Regions from separate parts of the Paenibacillus sp. P32E genome, predicted to be linked through region 2. Evidence: predicted binding sites of a transcription regulator. Region 2 holds the regulator's gene; each other region holds the start of a gene.
What was found. The regulator Rex, encoded in region 2, represses fermentation and respiration genes when NADH is low (regulators of the CRP and FNR family bind a similar motif). The targets are predictions, from matches to a motif close to TTGTGAAATATTTCACAA.
Positions count from the first base shown of each region.

Region 1: the regulator Rex is predicted to act here: its motif matches at 1,855-1,872, upstream of A3848_RS30415 (phosphoketolase family protein).
Region 3: the regulator Rex is predicted to act here: its motif matches at 1,830-1,847, upstream of A3848_RS18860 (cytochrome ubiquinol oxidase subunit I).
Region 4: the regulator Rex is predicted to act here: its motif matches at 1,671-1,688, upstream of A3848_RS09265 (flavocytochrome c).

Region 1 covers NZ_LVYY01000077.1:83,496-86,684, forward strand. The annotation lists gene A3848_RS30400 (SDR family oxidoreductase) at 1-507, shown strand, start outside; gene A3848_RS30410 (GntR family transcriptional regulator) at 998-1,720, shown strand; gene A3848_RS30415 (phosphoketolase family protein) at 1,987-3,189, shown strand, end outside.
Region 2 covers NZ_LVYY01000046.1:189,608-192,796, forward strand. The annotation lists gene dinG (ATP-dependent DNA helicase DinG) at 1-1,246, shown strand, start outside; gene A3848_RS25520 (redox-sensing transcriptional repressor Rex) at 1,433-2,086, shown strand; gene A3848_RS25525 (amidohydrolase) at 2,073-3,189, shown strand, end outside.
Region 3 covers NZ_LVYY01000021.1:11,241-14,429, forward strand. The annotation lists gene cydB (cytochrome d ubiquinol oxidase subunit II) at 1-326, opposite strand, end outside; gene A3848_RS18860 (cytochrome ubiquinol oxidase subunit I) at 313-1,716, opposite strand; gene A3848_RS18865 (cold-shock protein) at 1,939-2,169, opposite strand; gene A3848_RS18870 (cold-shock protein) at 2,365-2,565, opposite strand; gene A3848_RS18875 (S1C family serine protease) at 2,958-3,189, opposite strand, start outside.
Region 4 covers NZ_LVYY01000008.1:107,128-110,316, forward strand. The annotation lists gene A3848_RS09260 (NAD(P)/FAD-dependent oxidoreductase) at 1-4, shown strand, start outside; gene A3848_RS09265 (flavocytochrome c) at 125-1,654, opposite strand; gene A3848_RS09270 (response regulator) at 2,081-2,797, opposite strand; gene dcuS (DcuS/MalK family sensor histidine kinase) at 2,794-3,189, opposite strand, start outside.

The DNA of each region.
Region 1 (3,189 bases), on a different contig from region 2:
GCAGGGACTCAACAACGGTTCAATGTACTGCAAGCGGATGCCAAACACAACTGGAGTTACTTCAATCAGGAGATCACAACAAATATGGAAGCGGCGTTCCACCTCTCTATGCTGTTTGCTCCATTTTTTGCAGGAAAAGAAAAGGGCGCGATCATTAATGTGACCTCCGGGCTGGCCTTTACGCCGTTTGCCATCGCTCCCATCTATTCTGCAACCAAAGCGGCGCTTCATTCGTTTACGATGAGCCTGAGACATCAGCTGTCCGATACGTCTGTTGAAGTCATTGAGGTGGCTCCTCCGGCAGTGAATACGGAACTGGGCGGTGCAGGACTGCATATACATGGAGAACCCTTGGGTGCTTTTACAGACGGAATCTTTAAAGGCTTGGAAGAGGGGAAACAGGAAATCGGATACGGGACTTCTGTGGACCGGTTGCGCATGTCCCGGGATGAAGTGGATGAGTACACAGCAAATATGTATCAGGCCACAAAAAGCATGATCGAATAGCTATGCAAAAGGCTTGACAAAAAAGAGGTCATTCAGTAATTTAAAAGATAATTGGAAAGTAAAGTCAGGAGAGGACGAGATCAAGTGGCGGCGAATTGGTGGTTGGCTCTCATTATTATGGTCGTGTTGAACGGGATTTTGGTTTGGACTTTGTTTGTAGAGGGGTACTCCGCGAGCCGCAGGGCTAAAAAGTGGTTTTTCATCGTCGTAAATGTAATTGGGCTTATACTTGCAGTGTCTCAATTTTTCTGGATGGATTTTTAGCCTTGGACTCGGCCAGCAAGACATGCTATATGCCATTTTCTTAGAAGAGGGGTCCGGCTCCCTGAATCCACATTTGAAACCCGCTCATTGAGCGGGTTTATCTTATTTATGCTGCAAAATATGCTGCCTGCCCCTATCCACAATACTTTGTATAATCCCTCTCACAATTATGTTATATTTAATATTGAAAATTTAGCTCTTTACAGTTCTGAAGAAGGAGTACCCCATGACCCAATTTGTCTATAAGCAAATTATTGACGACCTCAAAATGAAGATTTTTGCAGGACAGTTTGCCGATATGAGACTACCGGATGAGCGCAGTCTTAGCGAAACCTACCAGGTAAGCCGCAGTTCCATCAAACGCGCACTGATGAAGATGGAGAACTCGGGAATTATTTTCAAAAAACGGGGTTCAGGCACCTTTATCAACCCGTTATACATAAAAAATGAATCGATCTTTAATTACGAGGGCTCCAATCTGGGGGTCACCGACAACTTTCAGATGCATGGCAAAAAGCCTAAGGTAAAAGTACTGGATTTCGAGGTGATCCGGCCTACGGAAGAGCTGCAGCGGGATTTGTTCCTGCAGCCTCATGATTTTGTATACAAAATCGTGCGCCTGCGCTTATTCGATGACGAGCCGTTCATGATTGAGACGGGCTACATTCCGATCAAAATTGTCCAGAATCTGGACCAGACGATTATCGAAGGATCGATCTTTCATTATCTGGAGGAGTCGCGGAACCTCGCGGTAACCAAGTCGTTTTTGTCTATTTTTGCTGAGCCTTCGGGCGCTAATGATCAAGAACTGCTCCATCTCCAGGAGAATGAGCCAGTAGGGATTATGGAAGGGATTTTCTTCCTGGATAATGGCACTCCCTTTGAGTTCTCTCATATGCGCTTCCACTACAAATATCTAAAATTCAACACGTTCGTATCTGTACAATAACTTTCTTATGATCAGGCCGGGGAATATTCCCTGGTCTTTTTTGTGTTTTCAGGCATGCATATAATGATACATATAGTTACATATTTATAAAAATAAAGATTTTTTTGTAAGCGATTTGCTCCGTTATTCATACTATGTTCAAAATTTCACAAAATTGGACCGTATCAATTGTTAAAATGATTGAATTTTATAAACGCGGCGGTATGATGTAATTGTAGAAATGATTATGTTCAGGAAAAAGAAAAAAGAAATGGGAGTGGATTGAAATGGGATTGTCAACTTTACCCGTGGATTATTCATCTAAAACGTACTTATCAAAGCTCGATGCCTACTGGCGTGCAACCAACTATATATCGGTAGGACAGCTCTATTTGAAGGATAATCCGTTGTTAAGAGAACCTTTGAAGGACGCGGATGTCAAAGTTAAGCCTATCGGTCACTGGGGGACGATCCCCGGCCAGAACTTTATTTATGCGCATCTGAACCGTGTCATTACCAAATATGATTTGAATATGTTCTATGTTGAAGGTCCAGGCCATGGCGGCCAGGTTATGGTATCCAACTCTTATCTGGATGGAAGCTACACAGAGATCTACCCGGAAATTACACAGGATATTCCTGGCCTCAAAAAATTGTTCAAACAGTTCTCTTTCCCTGGCGGTGTGGCTTCACATGCGGCTCCGGAAACTCCAGGATCGATTCACGAAGGCGGAGAACTTGGTTACTCCCTGTCCCACAGCGTGGGTGCCATTCTGGATTACCCGGATCTGATCTCTGCAGTGGTTGTAGGCGATGGTGAGGCTGAAACCGGACCACTGGCTGCTTCCTGGCTCTCCAACCGGTTCATCAATCCGATTACAGATGGTGCGGTCCTGCCAATTCTACATTTGAACGGCTTCAAGATCAGCAACCCGACCATTCTGTCCCGTATGTCCAAAGAGGAGTTAACCAATTATTTTGCAGGTATGGGCTGGGAACCGTTCTTTGTAGAAGGTGAAAATCCAGATCTGATGCATCCGGAAATGGCGAAGGTTCTGGATACTATTATTGAGAAGATTGAAGCGATTCAAAAGAATGCGCGTGAGAACAATGACACCACCCGTCCTGTATGGCCGATGCTTGTGTTCCGTACGCCTAAAGGCTGGACTGGTCCTAAAGAATGGGATAAAGTGCCGAACGAAGGCTCTTTCCGTGCCCACCAGGTTCCAATTCCAGTGGATCAAAAGAACATGAAGCACGCTCCGGCATTGCTTGAATGGCTGAACAGCTATAGACCTGAAGAATTGTTCGACGAGAATGGCCGTTTGAATGCGGATCTCGCTGAAATCCTGCCTACTGGCGACAGACGTATGGGGATGAACCCTGTCACTAACGCCGGCAAACTGATCAAAGACCTGCACAAGCCGAATTTCCGCAACTATGCGCTGGATAATTCCGTTCCGGGTCAAGTGATTGCACAAGATATGGCC
Region 2 (3,189 bases):
TAAGGAATCATGGGACACGCTTAGTGACAAGCTGTTTGCCCTGCTGCCGGAACGCAGTGACGCCGCTGCGGGAGAAGCCGGACAACTGGTTACCCGACTTCTGCCGGGCAAGAGGCCCAAGGACTGGGAAGAACTAACTGCGCTTGAGAACACACTTCATCTTAGTCTAAGTGATATTATTCGCAAGGGCGACAAGATGCTCAGTGAAATGCGCGAATCGGAGAGCCAATCATCATCGGATAGTCTGGTAACGGATATCGGGGGGTTATTCAAGGACTTGGCCTCCATCCGTGAGCAAGTGCGTTTTTTCATGAACCTGAATGACGAGAATATCGTCTACTGGATGGAAGGTAGCGGCAACTATAGAGGGAAGTCACTGCAGTTGTATGCCGTACCAGTCGATGTCAGTGCCCAGCTCAAGGAACTCTTTTTTGATAAAAAGAAAAGCATAGTCCTTACTTCAGCTACTTTGTCCGTAGATAAGTCCTTTCAATTTATGATTGATAATCTGGGACTGGGCGAGTCTGCAGAACAGGGAAGGCTGATGACAGCACTGCTCCCATCTCCGTTTAAGTACCGTGAACAGGCACTTCTGGTCATACCGCGTGATTTCCCCAGTGTCAAAGGCAGTGTGGGCGATGCCCGTTTTGTCGATAAGCTGGTGCATTCATTGGCGGAGGCTGCTGTGGCTACACGGGGCCGGATGCTTGTGCTCTTCACTTCCTATAAAATGCTGCGCCAAGTCTATGATCCTCTAAAGGAGGCGCTTGTCTCCGAGGACATTACGGTACTGGGGCAGGGAGTGGAAGGCGGCAGCCGGAGTAAGCTGATCCGGCGTTTTCAGGACAGCTCCGCCTCTGTATTGCTCGGAACAAGCAGCTTCTGGGAAGGTGTGGATATTCCCGGCGAGGCTTTGACCTGTCTGGCCATTGTCAGACTGCCTTTTCAACCACCGAACCATCCGCTTGCGGAGGCTAAGGCAGAGCTGCTTCAGGCACAGAAAAAGAACCCGTTTATGAAGCTGTCGGTTCCCCAGGCGGTTATCCGCTTCAAACAGGGTTTCGGCCGGCTGGTGCGTACTGCCCAGGACCGGGGTATTGTTATAGTATATGATACCAGGGTTATCGAATCTTATTACGGAAAGTATTTCCTCTACTCGCTGCCTGGACCCAAAATGGAGCATATGCTGACGGATCAGATGGTTCCGCGAATTGCGGAATGGCTTGAAGACGGCAGCGTATCTTAACCTGCAATCATTTCAAATATAGTCAAGGAACAACGAAGCTCTGTTCTCCTGGTATCCGGTTCGTGCTGAGATACCAGGGAATGGATTGTACTTATGCTCACAAAACTTGGCATATGCTTACGAAGTGAGTTTTGTACGAAGTAATACTATGATGCATTGCTCACAAAACTTTTAGGAGGAGAAAATATGAAATCGGATAAAATATCGGAGGCCGTGGTACGCAGACTTCCAGTGTACCTGCGCTTCCTGAATGATCTCCTGAAGCGTGAAATCTCCACCGTATCTTCCCAGGAGCTGGGACAAAAGCTGGATCTGAATCCGGCGCAAATCCGCAAGGATTTGGCCTATTTCGGGGATTTCGGCAGAAAAGGTATTGGCTATGATGTGTCATACCTGATTGAGAAAATCCGCCATATCTTGAAGCTTGACCAGCAAATCAACGTGGCATTGGTGGGTGCAGGTAATCTCGGCCACGCTCTCTCAAATTACAATGCTTACTTGAAGGACACGATGAAAATCACTGCTGTTTTTGATTCCTATGCTCCCAAGGTCGGGCAGAAAATCAACTCACTCATTGTCCAGCCCATGGAAGAGCTGGGAAGCACGATCCGCGAGCAGGGCATCCGCATCGGTATTATCACTGTACCGGATAGTGAAGCACAGAATGTTGCAGATATTCTGGTGGATTCAGGCATTGAGGCGATCCTTAATTTTGCACCCGTAATCTTGAAGACGCCGTCCAACATCCGGATTCACGCCGCTGATTTTACTACCGATTTGCAGAGTCTGGCCTATTATTTGCACGATGGAAAGGACGAAGTGGAAGATGAACAGCAATAAGACAGTAATTGTAAATGGGCGATTTCTGGTTCCGGGTACGGAAAGTCCGGTTCTAAGCGGCTATATGACTATAGAAAATGATCTCATCACATACATAGGAGAAGTCAAACCTGTTATTGAAGAAGGGACACAGATCGTTGACGGCAGCCGTCTGCTGTTCATGCCGGGTCTGGTCAACACCCATGGCCACACCGCCATGTCTCTGCTCCGCGGATATGGGGATGACATGGTTCTTCAGAACTGGCTGCAGGAGAAGATGTGGCCCATGGAAGAAAAATTCACTAGTGACGATGTCTACTGGGGAACCTCTTTGTCTGTACTGGAAATGCTGAAGGGAGGCACAACCACCTTCCTGGATATGTATGACCATATGGACAGGGTTGCTGAGGTTTCAGAGCAGTCGGGAATGCGTGCCGTGCTTATGCGCGGGGTTATCGGCCTCTGTCCTGAGGATGTGCAGAACCATAAGCTGGCGGAGGCGATAGCCTTTGCGCGGAATTGGCATGGAAAGGCGGATGGAAGGATCACAACGATGATTTCCCCGCATGCCCCTTACACCTGTCCTCCTGAATTTTTCGTGAAATTTGTACAGGCTGCCCATGATCTGAACCTGCCTATGCATACACACATGTCCGAAACCCGGCGGGAGGTCGAGCAGAATGCCGCAGATTACGGCCTGCGTCCGGTAGCGCATCTGGAGAAGCTGGGGATGTTCACGCGCCCGGCCCTCGTGGCTCACGGGGTTCATTTGAATGATGAAGAAATAGAGATTCTAGCACGTTACAACGTAGGGGTATCCCATAATCCTGGCAGTAACTTGAAGCTCGCAAGCGGTGTAGCACGGGTACCGGAGCTGTTGCGTGCAGGAGTCAAGGTATCGCTGGGCACTGACGGTGCGGCAAGCAATAATAATCTGGATATGTTCGAGGAGATGCGCCTGGCTGCTCTGATCCACAAAGGTGTGAGCGGAGATCCAACAGCAGTACCTGCACCGGAAGCATTGCTGATGGCGACCGAATACGGCGCACAGTCGATTTTCCTGGACAACACAGGCCGGCTGGCTCCGGGAATGAAGGCTGATTTCATTGCCCTGGATATTGACC
Region 3 (3,189 bases), on a different contig from region 2:
GAGTCCCGTTTGCCTCTGAATTCAAAGGCGACACCGCGGGCAATCAGCGCCAGCAGCGCAAACACGAAAGGAATGTAGAATCCGCTGAAAAGCGTTGCATACCAGTGCGGGAAAGCGGCGAACATTGCACCTGCACCTGTAATCAGCCATACTTCATTCGCATCCCAGAATGGCCCAATCGAGTTGATCAGCACCCGGCGCTCCGTATCATTCTTCGCCAGAATCTGAGTTTCCATCCCTACGCCGAAGTCAAAGCCTTCCAGGAAAAAGAAGCCGACAAACAGCACAGCAATCAGCACAAACCACAATTCATTAAGAGAAAGCATGGGATCCCTCCTTGTTATACGGATCATGGGATTCGCCGTGATCGTTATCCATGGCGTAAGGACCTTTTTTGATCACCTTGATGAACAAGCCAACCAGTACCAAACCAAGAATGGCGTAGATTGCTGTAAAAGAAATGACCGAGAACAACACCTGTCCGCTCGTAATATTAGGCGATACACTATCCTTTGTAGTCATTAACCCAAATACCGTCCACGGCTGTCTTCCCATCTCGGTCATAATCCAGCCCGATGTATTAGCAATCGGCGGAAGCAGCAGCCCCCAGAACATAAAGCGCATGAACCAGGTGTTCGGGCGTTCCATCTTCTTGCGCCACATCAGGTAGATGGCGTACACGCCCAGCAGAATCATAAGCGAGCCTGCAGCAACCATAATCCGGAAGCTCCAGAAGGTCGTGCGTACCGGTGGAATATAATCCCCAGGACCATATGCCTTTTCATATTCAGCCTGCAGCGTATTCATCCCTTTAACAGATCCCGAAAACTTACTGTAAGAGAGAAAGCTCAGCATATATGGAATTTTCACTTCATGAGAGCTTATTTTATTCTCTGGATCAATCGTCGCAAAAACTGTCCATGCAGCAGGGTCTCCACTGTCATCCCACAGTCCTTCGGAAGCAGCCATCTTCATCGGTTGAGTCCCAACCAGATATTGCGCCTGGGCATGACCCGCAATGGCTACACCGAACGATGAAATGATGCCGACAATCGCAGCAATCTCAAATGATTTGCGGAAAAAGGAAACATCCTGCTTCTTCAGCAATTTATATGCGCTAATTCCCGTGACCAGGAAGGCGCCTGTAGCGTACGCGGCGAGAACTGTATGCGGGAACTCGACCAGCAATTGTCCATTGGTAATCAATGCCCATATATCATTCATTTCAGCCCGTCCATTATTGATAGCAAAACCTACCGGATGCTGCATGAACGAGTTGGCCAGCAGAATCCAGAAAGCCGACAGCATGGTTCCGAGCGCTACCAGCCAGATCGAGACCAGGTGGACACGTTTGGATACCTTATCCCAGCCGAAAATCCAAATTCCAATAAACGTAGATTCCAGAAAGAAAGCAAGCAGCGCTTCAATCGCTAGTGGAGCTCCAAATACATCCCCGACAAAACGCGAGTAGTCAGACCAGTTCATACCGAACTGAAATTCCTGCAGAATCCCTGTTACAACGCCCACAGCGAAGTTAATCAGGAAAAGCTTTCCCCAGAACTGCGCCATTCTTTTGTACTCATCATTGCCTTTTCTGACATACATCGTCTCCATGATTGCAATCAAGAGCGCGAGTCCAATTGATACTGGTACAAAGAAATAATGAAAAATTGTCGTCGACGCAAATTGTAATCGCGACAGCATCACTGTATCCATATTTCTCCCCTTCCTTCTCCCCATTCGATATGTCTATTTTGTCAAAAATTCAAAGGGTTAAGTGTGATATTTATCACATTATACACCCTATTCAGGCTTAAAATTCAATAAATTTGTGACAAATATCACAATATTGCGTCCTGAAAGCAAAAAAAATAAGACGGTTTCACCGTCTTGAATGTGTTTATTATTCTATAGAAGCTTGACTCATAAAGGCATTGGTTAGGTAATGGAAATACCCTTCTTCAGCGATTTCAAATCGCCATTGGAATTGAGCAGCAGTGGCAGCATCTTCATACTGCGCTCCATCGGGGAGTGACAGAGACGGCAAGAAGGCGCATGTTCAAATGCGAAATTATCCCTCATCCATCCATTACATCCATCGTTGGTACAGGCCCAAATTGCGGTATTTTCTTCCGGTACTTCCTCCAAAGGCTTCTTCCGGTAGTTCATTGCCGTTCCTCCCTTCCTTTATGTCACAAGTTGAGAATCCAGACAAGTAGAAACGACATTGCCGCCCTTGATGTTAAGGACGGCAACCGTTTCACAAGAAATATAAGGGACCGATATTGCATGAAGCATATAATTCCTTATATTTGAAAAAAAGACCGTCCCAACTTTCACAAGCGGGGACGGTACCTTCTATTATTACAGTTTTACAACGTTTTCGGCTTGTGGTCCGCGGTTGCCTTGAACAACGTTGAATTCAACGCGTTGGCCTTCGTCCAAAGTTTTGAAGCCGTCGCCAGTGATTGCGCTGAAGTGAACGAATACGTCGCTTCCGCCTTCAACTTCGATGAAACCGAATCCTTTTTCTGCGTTGAACCATTTAACTGTACCTGTTTGCATGTGTGTTACCTCCACAAATTTAAATTAATATGTTCTTTTTATCTTCAAACAAAGAAAAAATTCACACATTGAGAAAGGTTGTAATCCATTTGACAGCCCTTTTCAATACGAGAATTAGGTATCAATTGTATGATTAATTTCATGTTACCACACCTCAATAACAAAGGCAAGCTGTCCCATCCGAATTTCTCCGTTTTTTCACTATTTAGGTTAACCTTCCAATGTAAGGGCTGCCAGTCGGCCGAAATTGTACCATTCTTGATTCCAGCACTATCTTTTACCCCATTTTCACAACTTAGAAACGGCTGCCGCTCATAAATTATAAATCATTTATAGGGCGGCGCCGCTCCCTCATGTGACTGCCTCTATATTATATACTGCCCAAAAGACTTTTATTCCTCTGGCTTCTCCAGAAGTTTTACTGTAACCTGCTTCAGGGCTCCATTGCGGTAAAAGGTGATTTTAAGATCATCACCGATCTTGGTATGATCGTACAGATATTTGCGCAATGCCAGTGTAGATGTAATGGATTGATCATCAAACTTCGTAATCACATCATTGAACTGCAGGCCCGCATCTTTAGCAGGTCCAACTGCATCCAGAACGACAACCCCGTCCTTCACG
Region 4 (3,189 bases), on a different contig from region 2:
CTAAGGGACTGTTCCTTGCGTTCCGTTCGCGGGGCGTCCAACCATAATCCAGCTCATCAAAAAGGCCGTCCCAGGCAGCCATTTCGCGGCTTCCGGGACGACCCTCAGGTAAAAAGCTGATCTGCTATTGTGCTTGTACGAATTCAGCCGACTTAATTCCTGCTTGACGTCCGAAAATAATAATTTCTGCTACAGAGTTGCCGCCGATCCGGTTTTGACCGTGCAGTCCGCCCACCACTTCACCAGCCGCGAACAGACCTGTGATTGGTTGACCTTCTTTATTAAGCACTTCTGTGTTCGTATTAATCTTCACACCGCCCATGGTGTAGTGGATCCCAGGGCCAATTTTGATTGCGTAGAATGGCGCACCGGACAGGTCGTGATCCATACCGGTAGTTCTGCCGAATTCGGCATCCTTTTTATTCTTCACCGCAGTGTTCCATGTGTCTACGGTTGTCTTCAGCTGATCTGCAGGAACACCCATTTCTTTAGCCAAGGCTTCGATGGAATCACCCTTAAGAACAAATCCCATTTTATCATACTGTTCAATCGCTTTGACACGGGATCTGACACCGGAATCAAAGACAAGGATCGCAGCCTTTTCAGGAAGCTTATTAATGGCTGCGGTGACATGATCCCGGGTATCCATTTCGTTAACAAACCGTTTGCCTTCACTGGAGACGAGCAGAGCGCCTTCCCCGCGAACAGCTTCCCCGATCAGATAGGATTTCTCCTGCTGTACTGTCGGGTGAACCTGGATTTGATCCATATCAACGGTTGTACCGCCGAGTTTCTCAATCATCTTAATGCCATCGCCGGTGCTGCCAATCTGGTTGGTGGTTACTAACCCTTCCAAATCAGGTCTAACCTCAGCAATCATTTCCTTATTGGCTCCAAAACCGCCGGTTGTCACAATGACAGCAGAACCTGTTATTGTTTTTTCATCGGCCTGGTTAAAGAGGACCTTGACTCCATTAACCTTGCCGTCTTTTTCGGTGATTTCCTTAACATCAGCATTCACGAATAGTGGAATGCCTTTTTCTTGTACGTTTTTCACTAAGCCTTTGACGAGGTATTGCCCAACTGCCGAACCGTCTTCAGGACGGTGTGTGCGCTTTTCCTTCATACCGCCGGTAATCGTGATGTTGTTCAAACGGATTCCAATGGAATCCAGCCAGTCGATCGCACTCGCGGAATTGTCAACGAAGAAACGAAGCATCTCTTTGTCATTGGTACCATGACCGCCCTTTAGGGTCTCTTCATAAAATAAATCATTGCTGTCTTCAATGCCTTGCTCTTTCTGGAACTTCGTCTGCGAAGCATTCATTCCGGAAGAGGATTTGGACGTATTGCCGCCAGCTACCGGCATCTTTTCAAGGATAACCGGATTCAGGCCTTTAGCCTTGGCCTCAAGCGCTGCCGACATGCCGGCACCACCCGCACCCACAATAATGATATCGTATTTATCTTTTAATTGATCGTACGGAGTATAACTTGCTTCAGATGCCCCTGAAACTGCTTCTGTTTCTTTTTTGGTCTCAGTGTTCTTACTCTTGCTCTCAGCGTTGTTGCTGTTGCCGTTGTTGCCGCATCCCGCGATCACCAGCATAACAGAAAGAATGAGAATAAGAGCAGCGGCTGCTTTCTTTTTCATGTTGAATCTTGCCCCCTTGTGCATATTTTCACAATTATCATAGCGGCAAAGGGGCAGTTGATGGAAGCTTACGTAATTAAAGAAATCGTTAAGTAACTAAAGTAAGTGGATTTTGTCGGATGAAGTTTAAACTTTCCTCAAGGCTAATAGAAAAAGTAATCTTTTTAAATTACATTACATTTCCATGAAGGATGTTTCTCATTGAATTTAATCAACAGGTCTTTCAATAATAGGAATCTGAAGCAAAGTGGAATAAGTATAACTAAATGGGCTGAATCTTTACAAACAGATGGTTTTAATGGGATTTTGTACGCCTAATCCTGCATAATCATCCCATAGGGTTGCTTTCAGCAGAATTAGTGGTACTTTTTCCCACATAAGACACCCCATAAGCCAAATGAGCTCAATTAGTGATACTTTTTCCACCTAAATATATTTAGCAATAATTCCCTGGCCTTCAGCCGCCACAGTATACATATATACCGGCCTGCCCACCGCTCCATAGCTGATCTCCATCTCCAGAACACCCGTCTCTGTGAGAAACGCCAGGTATTTCCGGACGGAGATCCGCGAAATCGGAGCCGCTGCTGTGATATCCTCGGTCGAAAACACCGGTTGCTCCAGCTTATGTATAATGCTCCAAATGCTCTCCAGCGTACCTTCGGTAAGACCCTTGGGCAGTGTGCCGCTCTTGTCCTCCTCGGTACCGAGAGAATGACGCAGAAGCTTATCCAGCTGCTCCTGACTGAGGTTCTCTTTATGCTTCATCAGAGCGTAATCCTCACGGTACGCGGACAGCGCCGCCTGAAAGCGGGAGAATTCAAATGGCTTGATCAAATAATCAACGGCCCCCAGCTGAAGGGCTTTGCGGATGCTCGAATTATCGCTGGCTGCAGAAATGACGATAATGTCGACCATACTCCCCTGCTCCCGCAAAGCGGATAACAGCTGCAGACCGCTGGTACGCGGCATGTGGAAATCCAGTAGAATGAGATCAACCGCAAGCTCCTCAAGCATCTGCACGGCCTCATCACCTGAAGCAGCCCAGCCCGCGAACTCAAAGCCCTGAATCTGCTCCAGGTAATGGCGGTTAAACTTGGCTACCATCGGATCATCTTCAACGATCAGCACTTGTATGGTCATCTGTTCTCATCCTCCTTCACCGTATATGGGATATCGGCTATAAATGTAGTTCCCGGCTCCAGGCCGGGTATGATCTGGAGCTGGCCATGCAGCTTCTCCACACTTTTACGGACCAGATAGAGTCCGATTCCCCTGTGTTCTCCCTTGGTGGAGAATCCTTGCACAAATATATGCTCCCGAAGCGCTTCAGGGATTCCCGGTCCGCTGTCACTCACTGTGGAGATCAGGCGCCCCCGGTCGTAATCAAAAGCAAGCTCAATTTCCTTAACGCTGTGGCCTTCGAGTACTTCCATGGCATTGTCGAGTAAATTACCGGTGATGGTAATCAGTTCATGCATCACTTGCGGATCTGCAGATTCTGGCAGATAGCTGTCCTCTGTCAGCAGCAGCTC